DNA from 3 places in the Bacillus coreaensis genome. Region 1 is predicted to be linked to each of the others. Evidence: riboswitches for the same ligand, from Rfam matches in the RefSeq annotation. Region 1 holds a riboswitch; each other region holds the start of a gene.

Evidence for each region. A riboswitch is a leader RNA that binds a small molecule or an ion and turns the genes downstream of it on or off. The one in region 1 is predicted to bind cobalamin.
Region 2: another riboswitch for cobalamin. It lies ahead of ACQ5H4_RS06735 ((2Fe-2S) ferredoxin domain-containing protein); the one in region 1 lies ahead of ACQ5H4_RS19895 (ABC transporter substrate-binding protein).
Region 3: another riboswitch for cobalamin. It lies ahead of ACQ5H4_RS16915 (ribonucleoside-diphosphate reductase subunit alpha); the one in region 1 lies ahead of ACQ5H4_RS19895 (ABC transporter substrate-binding protein).

What each region holds. Positions count from the first base shown of each region.
Region 1 covers NZ_JBOCCY010000018.1:48,537-51,816, forward strand. Annotated here, with positions in the region: gene ACQ5H4_RS19885 (aminotransferase class V-fold PLP-dependent enzyme) at 1-749, opposite strand, end outside; gene ACQ5H4_RS19890 (glycerol-3-phosphate acyltransferase) at 961-1,518, opposite strand; cobalamin riboswitch at 1,765-1,952, shown strand; gene ACQ5H4_RS19895 (ABC transporter substrate-binding protein) at 2,097-3,068, shown strand; gene ACQ5H4_RS19900 (FecCD family ABC transporter permease) at 3,031-3,280, shown strand, end outside.
Region 2 covers NZ_JBOCCY010000003.1:140,681-143,960, reverse strand. Annotated here, with positions in the region: gene cobJ (precorrin-3B C(17)-methyltransferase) at 1-374, opposite strand, end outside; gene ACQ5H4_RS06740 (HoxN/HupN/NixA family nickel/cobalt transporter) at 375-1,088, opposite strand; gene ACQ5H4_RS06735 ((2Fe-2S) ferredoxin domain-containing protein) at 1,092-1,475, opposite strand; cobalamin riboswitch at 1,588-1,774, opposite strand; cobalamin riboswitch at 1,914-2,106, opposite strand; gene ACQ5H4_RS06730 (multidrug effflux MFS transporter) at 2,270-3,280, opposite strand, start outside.
Region 3 covers NZ_JBOCCY010000012.1:37,714-40,993, reverse strand. Annotated here, with positions in the region: gene ACQ5H4_RS16920 (DHA2 family efflux MFS transporter permease subunit) at 1-419, shown strand, start outside; cobalamin riboswitch at 867-1,063, shown strand; gene ACQ5H4_RS16915 (ribonucleoside-diphosphate reductase subunit alpha) at 1,203-3,280, shown strand, end outside.

The DNA of each region.
Region 1 (3,280 bases):
TTCAGTTGCATGGCGATGGCATCATTCGCCAGCGTTCCAGATCCAAGAAGAAGCTGACAATTTGCCGCTTTAGTTAATCTCAATAGTCTTTCTTTTACAGAGTTAAATAATGTTAGAAAGGCTTTGGAGCGATGAGAAAGGGGTGGACTCATAAGTGCTTTACTAACTGCATCTGCTACCATAGTGGGTCCGGGTATAAACCGGCTCGAAGATATCCCGATGCGTGAAGAGACTTGTTTTTCAAAGGTGTCTCTAGTGATATACATAGGATGGAATTGTGCATCTTCTGTTCCGACTGGATCGTGAAATACAGTAAAACCAAGTTGTGTATACAGCTTTGTTTGTCTGGTGGTTCCTGAAATAACAGCTGCGTCGTATCCTTGTTTAATACAGTAGTTGGCTAATAATTGCGAAAGTCCTAGAAACACTCTACCGTTACGATTCTTTGCATCAACCGCGAGGAGGCGAATTTCGCACAATAGATGTGCTTGAAAAGGAAGATGATCTTCTACAGGACCAATCTTTTTATCAATGGAAAAAGGCCGCTTGTCTCGAACCGCAATCATTCCAATGAGTTGTTTATTCTTTAAGCAAATAAGGTACGTATTTTCAGCGTGAAAAGGGTCAACTCTTCTCTCTGTATCAGACTTTGGATGTTGTGGGATCTCTTCGACAAAGGTACGATAATTTAGTTTGTGAATTTGCTCCATTTCTTCTTCGCTTCTTGCAATCTTAAAAAGCAAGCCCATTTGGTTTCCCCCTATACTCTTTCTTTTATATTGGCTGTTTTCGTAAAGTTTGTTGTTTTGGAAAAATCCCAGAAGCCGGATTTTTCCCCGCATAACGCTGAGTTTATTGGTCTATTTGGAGAGTAGATCTTTTCTAAGGAGGATAAAATCCTGATTGGCTGCTGAAACATATAGTTTAATTCTGAAAAAGTGTGTATATAGCAACAATGTTTTAGAAAAGAGCCTTTATATTTGTTCGATGAGCAAAAAGAATCGTGATTATTGTGAGTACGATTATTCCGACGGATGTGTATGTATAAGTTTCAATAAAGAAATAGATCGGAAGGATGCATAGGCTTAGTAGACCAGATATAGTAAAACTGCGGAACAAGGGATATGTGAGGCCGAAGCTTACGAGAATGACAATGGTTACGGTCGGTTCAAAAGCAATGATTCCTCCGAGAAAACTAGAGATCCCTTTTCCTCCCTTAAAGGAAAGGGTGATGGGCCAAATATGTCCTATAAGCACCAATAGGAATCCAACTAATTGAATCTCCTCTGAAAAGCCTAGCATTCTGCCAAGAAGGATAACTGCCGCTCCTTTAGACGCGTCTCCTAAAAAGGTAGCGACAAAGGCCGTCTTATTTAAACTTCTCCCGATATTACGAGCACCTACGTTTCCACTACCTACCTCCCGAATATCAATCTTTCCAAACAGTCTTCCAATAATGTATCCAAACATGATGCATCCAATAAAGTAGGAAACGAAGAAATAAACCACTACTACCATAGAACATGACCTCCGCGCTCTGTTGTATATATTCCATATTATGCTAAGCAAAACCTCTTCACAATAAGAAGTTACTGTCCACCCCAGACGGACAAAACAACCCTAAGTGTCCACGAGCGGTGACAGACACCCTCCGTGGACATTTTGGCCATTTTGTCCACGAAGGGTGTCTGACACCTTTTTGTTAAAAAGGGGTTGCGTTTTTGGGGTTTTGTTGGTGTATAATCAGACGTAGCAGAAAATTTCATAATTCGACTAGTAGTAGGTGTCTTCATAACTGAAGACTTAAAAAGGAAGTTGGTGAAATTCCAACGCGGTCCCGCCACTGTAAATGGGAGCAAGCTGCAAGTAATACCACTGTACGTGAACGTATGGGAAGGTTGCAGCAAGCAATGACCATAAGCCAGGAGACTCGCCTATTGCTATGCACCGAATTTCCTACGAGGATAGGAGTGGTGTGGCAGACCTCTACCTATTTTATGGGCTTCCATTTAATGTATAACGTCTATCATACCAGCATCTTCCTGCCTCTGTAGGAAGATGCTTTTTATTTTGTACATATCACAGGGGGAAAGAACATGCGTCAAAAATTTTACGCACTATTTGCATTACTCGTACTATCACTAGGAATTCTTGCTGGTTGTGGGAGCACAACTGAAAACACAGAAGAAAACCAAAACACAGAAGGTCAAACGGAACAAACGGAAAAAGCAGCCTTTCCAGTTACAATCAAAGATGCGTTAGACAATGAAGTAGTAATAGAGGAAGAACCAACATCAATCATTTCTCTAATACCTAGTAACACAGAAATTATTTACGAATTGGGCCTAGGAGATAAAGTTGTCGGGCTTACAACAAATGATACGTACCCAGAAGAAACAGCAGAAGTCGAAAAAGTAGGCGATTTCAATGTAGATATTGAAAAAGTTATTGCACTTAATCCAGATTTAGTGTTAGCACACGAATCTTCAGCAGCCTCTTCTGAAGCTGGTTTTCAGCAAATGAGGGATGCAGGTATCACGGTTTTCATCGTAAATGATGCCGTTAATTTTGAAGATGTCTACGATACAATTGGTATCATCGGTCAACTGACAGGAACAACAGAAGAAGCAGAAGCGTTAACTGCTGACATGAAAGCCAAGATTGAAGAAATTAAGGAAAAGGCAGCAACAGTGACAGAAAAGAAAAAGGTATATATTGAGATATCTCCAGCTCCAGATATCTATTCAGTTGGTAAAAACACATTCATGGATGTCATGCTACAAACCATAAATGCAGAAAATGCGACGGGAGATCTTGAGGGCTGGCCAAGCATTGACCAAGAATCTATCCTTGAACGTAATCCTGATGTCATTATTGCTACTTATAATTACATTGAAGACCCTGTAGGTCAGCTCATGGCAAGAGAAGGTTGGGCGGATGTGAGTGCGATCAAAAATAAGCAGGTGGTTGATGTTAATCCAGATCTTGTTAACAGACCAGGTCCAAGGGTCGTTGAAGGGGTAGAGGAACTTGCAAAAGCCGTATATCCGGAAGTATTTAATAACTAATCGAATAGCAGCCTACTTAATGGGAGCCTCGTTTCTCCTACTGGCTATAGTACTAGGCATCTCACTAGGAACCGTGAAAGTTCCAGTTTTAAGTACGATTCAAATATTACTTGCACAACTTTTTCCGTTTGTTTCACTAGATGGAATTGACCAAATGCATGTCAACATTGTTTCGAATATTCGCCTGCCAAGAGTCATCTTAGCAGGACTTG
Region 2 (3,280 bases), on a different contig from region 1:
AGGGAAGCACATGAGTTGATAGCAGAGATTCCTGGGATTACTTCAACCTCAACACCTGTGTCCCTTTTCCATTCTTTTTCCACCAACACTTCGTACACAAGGCCAGCCATTCCGTAAACACCCGCATCTCCACTAGAGATCACGGCCACTTTTTTCCCGAGCTCTGCTTGTCTCACTGCCTCTTGTGCTCGACTTACTTCTTCTGTCATTCCAGTGCTGATGATTTCTTGTCCTTCGAGTAACCCTTCAATCAGTTCCACATACGTTTTGTAACCGATAATCATATCGCTTTCTTGAAGAGCTTTTTTTGCTCGGTCCGTTATATGCTCCTCGCTTCCTGGGCCAAACCCAATGACTAATAGCTTTCCTTTCAATTACGCTCCTCCTTTCACTAATTCCACCATCATAAAAATTCCGAGTACTAAGCTATAGGCTCCTGTTACCGAACCTAATAGTATAAACAACTTGTCTTTCACTCTAGCTTTCATAAATCCCCATGAAAGACAAAACGTAATTCCGATTGTAGCGATGAGTAGACCAATAACAAATAGAGTCAGTTGAATAAGGGCAACGGTTATATTATCAAGCCCCATTGCATTAGAAATTATCGCGATCTGAGTCGGACTTTCCACACCAATGCCGTGAAGAATGCCAATAATAAACGCACCAATGCCACCTAGTTTCGTAGGTGAAAGTTGATTGGTTTTTGTTCCCGATTTCACCTTAGTAGCGATGTTATGGAAAAACTCAACAACAATTCTGAGTCGACTTTTATACTCGTATTCTTTCTTTTGTTTAAAAATGGACCAAATAATAAACATTCCAAGCAAAATAAGGGTGAAGCTAACGAGCATTTCTAGTACTTGCTTCGTTGCATCTGGAAGTTGTAAACCAATATAAATAAATAACACTCCAATAACCATCACAATCATGCCGTGTCCAATGGCATACATCACACCAAGAGTAAGCTGTTTCTTCTTTCGCTGCTCACTTCCAACCATATCGGCAATCGCTGCTACATGATCTCCGTCGATTCCATGCCTCATGCCAATAAACACAGCAAGCAGAGCAAACATGATCAATTCCATAAGTCATACCTCTTCTTTCACTTTTTTCGAAATTCCCTCAATACTATCTGAGTTTTCAGGTGCTACGAAGCCTTCCTGGTCGTATGTATAAATAACAGATTCTTCTAGTATCTTTCCTTGAGCGAGATGACTCCGTACGATTTCTCGTCCCGTGTCCTCTGTAAGTGCCTTATACCAGATGCCTTCTGGATAAACGATGGTGACACAAGCATCCTTGCATCTTCCATTGCATCTCGTTCTTGTTGTATGAATCTTGTCGTCCAACTCCAACTGCTTAATTTCATCACGAATCGCTTGCGTTACTTCTTCTCCCCCTTTTCTCATGCAACTACTTCCATTGCAAATCAAGATGTGATGCTTTGTCCCCTTTAAATTCCATGTTGTCATGTTTTCCATTTCCTTACATTTTTTGTAATAAAAAAGCACCCCTACAAATAGAGGTGCATAAGAACATACGGAATGTAGATCTTTCTACACATCTACCTATAGTCCCGTAGGTATGTGACACACTTTATAGGCAGGTCTCCTGGCTCTGGTTCCTTGCTTTTGTTACGTCTTCCCGATTTTACTCAGTGACCATTTGTAACAAAGCTCCCCAATACAGTGGCGGGTACCGCGACGGCTTTTCACCGTGCTTCCCTTTTAAGCAAAAGTTTTTCTTTTGCACCTATCAAGTAAACTATGAAGTTATCAACCCAATGAATGATTTCCATAAAAAAATCCGCTCAAAGGGAATGAGCGGATGAAACGAAAGCACGAAAAGACAAATAGAATAACAGAGTCTATTCTCACCATCGAAACACCTTCTCTATTCCCGGAGAAACTGAAACGTTTAAAAGTAAGACAGGTTTCCTGACTTGTGCTTCTTCCTACTTTAAGACCTTCCCATATCCATACGAATCACGTATGCACACAGTGGATTTCTTATTTTGTCCACACATACAGTTGCGGGTACAGCTCTGGATTTTCACCAGATTCCCTATTAAGCCATCTTGGCATCTTAACTTTCTGGAAAACTATTCAATTAAGCTAGATTCTATATTAGATGAAACGTTCTTATTTTTCAACTACTAATATCACAAACATGACAGATTTACTAGTCTAACCAATTTTACATGAATGACCACCATTAGATGTTTAAAAAAGAAAAGACACTACCCTATTTGGATAGCGTCTATATATTATACTGAGATTTTACTAGGTTCTTCGATAGATGGTTTAACAACGGAAGCCTTTCGTACCAAAAGAAAATATGATAGAAAAGCTAAAAAGCTAGCACCAAAGATAATGGAGCCCATCGGTATGGCAGAATTCTCACCTGCAATCCCTACAAGTGGTGAAGAGATAGAGCCTAGGATAAATGGTAATAATCCTAATAAGGCCGATGCACTACCAGCAATATGGCCTTGTGACTCCATAGCAAGAGAAAACGATGTGGTTCCAATAATCCCGATCGATGCAACGAGGAAGAAGATAGGAATAACAACCATAATTAATGGAGCCTTTAGTAATAACGACACAAGAAGAATGGCACCTGATACATTTGAAATGGTCAGACCTATGACTAAAAATGTCTTTTCCGATACCACGTCTACGAACTTCCCTACTGCCTGGCTTCCAAGAATCAAGCCAATTCCGTTCAATCCGAATAATAAACTAAATACTTGAGGTGAAACACCATAAATATTTTGATAAACAAACGGTGTACCAGATACATAAGCAAAGATCCCAGCAACAATAAATCCTTGTGTGAAGGCATATCCCGTAAACTGACGATCTTTTAATAAAGTTCCAAAGTTTCTAAATGTTTGCCCAATATTACTTGGTACACGCTTCTCCGCTGGTAGTGATTCTTCCAGCTTGGAAATGACCGTGAAAAATAAAACTAGACCGACAACACTTAAAACGACAAACACTCCCGTCCAATTTGTAAAGGCTAGAATTGCGCCACCTGCAACAGGAGCGATAATAGGACCTAGATTACTTACTAATGTTAATAACGCAAAAAACTTCGTTAATTCTCTACCGTTAAACTTATCCCGAACGACGGCTCTAGAAATAACGATACCACCTGCTGCTGAAAATCCTTGCAAGAAACGTGCAGCAATAAAGAAATAAATATTTGGGGCAAATGCACAAATAGCAGAGGCAATTAAATACATAATAAGGAATATTAATAATGGTTTTTTCCG
Region 3 (3,280 bases), on a different contig from region 1:
TGCCTGTTTCAACAAACGGATTAAATCAACTTCCGACGCGTTTCTATCCACATGGTACGGCAATGAACAATACGTTAAACCAAGTGGCTGGGGCAATCGGAACCGCATTACTAGTTACGGTTATGTCCAATCGTACAGAAACACACGCCAAAGAATTGGCTGACGAAGCGATGAAGACGGCTGCAAGTCAAGGAGCAGGAGCCGCACAGCCAACTGCTGAAATGATCGCTCAAATGAAAGAGCAGATTATGATGAAGGCGATGCTCGAAGGAATTAATGATGCATTCCTAGTAGCTACAGGGATTTCAATTGTCGCCTTCATCCTCGCATTCTTTATCAAACGCGCCACACAAGCAGAGGATCCAATCGAAGGAAAAGAAGTGTCAAAGGTTGTACCGGCAAAGCTAGCTGAAAATTAATGCTCGTATCTGAAGGGGACCCTCGAAATTGAGGGTCTTTTTTTAAAATAGCAAGTAAAGTGTTAGAATCGCAAATAAATTTTTCGAATCGCAAATAAAATCCCGGAATCGCAAATAAAATCTCAGAATCGCAAATAAATTTTTTAAATCACAAATAAAATCCCAAACTAATCTACTAATCCTCCTAAAAAAATACCAAAATCCATTCAGAAATGCCCTTTCATCCCTTAGTTTCCACTCCATTTATTGCAAAAAGAATCGAAACAGTGCCGAAAAAAACAATCTCTTCAAATCCATTCCGAGATTCCGCCTGCCCCTAAAGTCAACAACAATATTTTACCAAATCCAAGATTTTATACTTGCGTATCTACTAAACTACCGTTACTATTAAGTTTGTATTAAATCTAGATATGGATATACATAAGTGAAAACTCAACTATATATTGTGTTGTTGCCTTAAGATAAGATGCCGTACGGCTTAATAGGGAATCTGGTGAAAGACCAGAACTGCCCCCGCAACTGTAAATGCTGACAAAATGAACAAGCCACTGTGAAGATTGCTTACGAGATGTAGGTGCCTAATGGGAAGGGTTCAAAGTAGAGTGAAGCATAAGTCAGGAGACCTATCTTACTTAAGATGTTTCAACTTCTTCGGGGATTTGGGAAGATGAAACGATGGCGACAGAAGACAAAAAGTATTTTTGCCTGTTTGTCTTTTGCTGAAATCGTTTCATCCGCTCAAGGAACCACTTGAGCGGATTTTTATTTTCAGGAGGGACGATCATGACAGTAGTAGATGTACATGAAGATTATAAATCGGTGTTAAGAGCGATTGAAGAGTGTTCTTCAACTTATCAATTAGACGCCACTGAGATGACAAAAATGGTAAATGAATTAGAGGCAGCAAAAAAAGAAGTGAGCCAACAAGCTTTATTTTATTCTTTAAATAAAATCGCGATGGACCAGCCAGATTGGACATTTGTTGCCGCGCGCATATACTTAACCGAATTATACAAACAAGCTTCGCAAAATCGAAACTACGATTCATCACATACATATGGGAACTTTTACGATTTGCTAGAAACGTTAACAGAGAAAGGGATCTACTCTCCTAAACTGCTGCAAATGTATACAGAGGGAGAAATTAAAGAATTAGCGGACACAATCAGTCCTGAACGAGATAAGCTTTTCAACTATATTGGTCTGTTTTTATTTGCTGATCGTTACCTTGCAAGAGATCATGATAGAAATGTATATGAGTTACCGCAAGAAAGATTCATGGTTATTGCGATGACCATCATGATGAATGAATCTAAAGGCAAAAGACTAGAGTTAGTAAAAGAAGCCTACTGGGCCCTTAGTCATTTATATATGACGGTAGCCACACCAACATTATCAAATGCAGGCAAGAACTTTGGTCAGCTGTCCTCTTGTTTTATCGACACAGTCGATGATTCGCTTGACGGCATTTATTTGAACAATTGGGATATCGCTCGCTTAAGTAAAGAAGGCGGTGGCATCGGGATTTATTACGGAAAGGTTCGCGCGCTAGGTTCCGATATCAAGAGGTTTAAAGGAATGTCCTCTGGAGTCGTACCTTGGATCCGCTTGATTAATGATACAGCCGTAAGTGTTGATCAATTAGGTCAAAGACAAGGGGCGGTTGCCATTTACTTAGATATATTCCATAAAGACGTAATGAATGGCTTTCTTGAACTAAAGACCAATAATGGGGATGAGAGAAGAAAGGCTCATGACATTTTCACAGGAGTTACCATCCCTGATTTATTTATGGAAAAACTTCAAGAGAAAGATGAAAACGGCAGAAGTATTGGAGAATGGCATACATTCTGTCCGCACCAAGTGAAGCAGCTGATGGGCTGGAAGGATGAGAGTGGGAACCCGCTTGGGCTTGAAGATTTTTATGATGAAAAAGATCGAAAGTATTTTACAGAAAAATACGAAGAAGCTGTGAATCAGCCACTCTTACCAAGAAAAACCTACCGTGCGATGGATATTATGGCCCGAATAATGGTGGCTCAGCTAGAAACAGGTACACCTTACATGTTCTATCGAGATGAGGTGAATCGTCAAAATCCAAACAAGCGTGCAGAAGGACGAACATCTATCTACTGCAGTAATTTATGTACAGAAATCGCCCAAAACATGTCGAGTACAACGATTGTAAAAGAATACAAGGACGAAGATGGCAATCTAGTAATCGTGAGAAAGCCCGGAGAATTTGTTGTATGTAATCTCTCATCGATCAACCTGGCAAAGGCTTATGGTGCTAATGAGCTGGAACGATTAATAGCGATTCAAGTGCGGATGCTAGACAATGTTATTGATCTGAATACCATTCCAGTTGGACAAGCCGAGTTAACGAATCAAAAATATCGAGCGGTCGGCTTAGGGACGTTCGGGTGGCATCATCTGTTGGCCTTACAATCGATCCATTGGGAATCAGAAGAAGCGGTCCAGTTTGCTGATGAACTATACGAAAATATTGCTTATTACACGATTCGAGCATCTATGGAGCTTGCCAAAGAAAAAGGTGCCTTCAGTCAATTTGAGACGTCTGAATGGGCTACAGGAAGATATTTCGAGCGGAGAAATTACACGTCCGACCGTTGGAGTGAGTTAAAAGAACAAGTAAAGGCAAACGGTATTCGTAATGGCTGGCTGATGGCGATTGCTCCAAATTCGTCGACTGCAAAAATTGGTGGCTCAACTGACGGAATTGATCCGTTGTACGCAGTGGAATATGCGGAGGAAAAGAAGAACTTTAAGTTCAAGGTAACCGCACCTGACTTGAACCATCGCACATACACGTACTACCGAAGAGCAAGGCATGAGTTAGA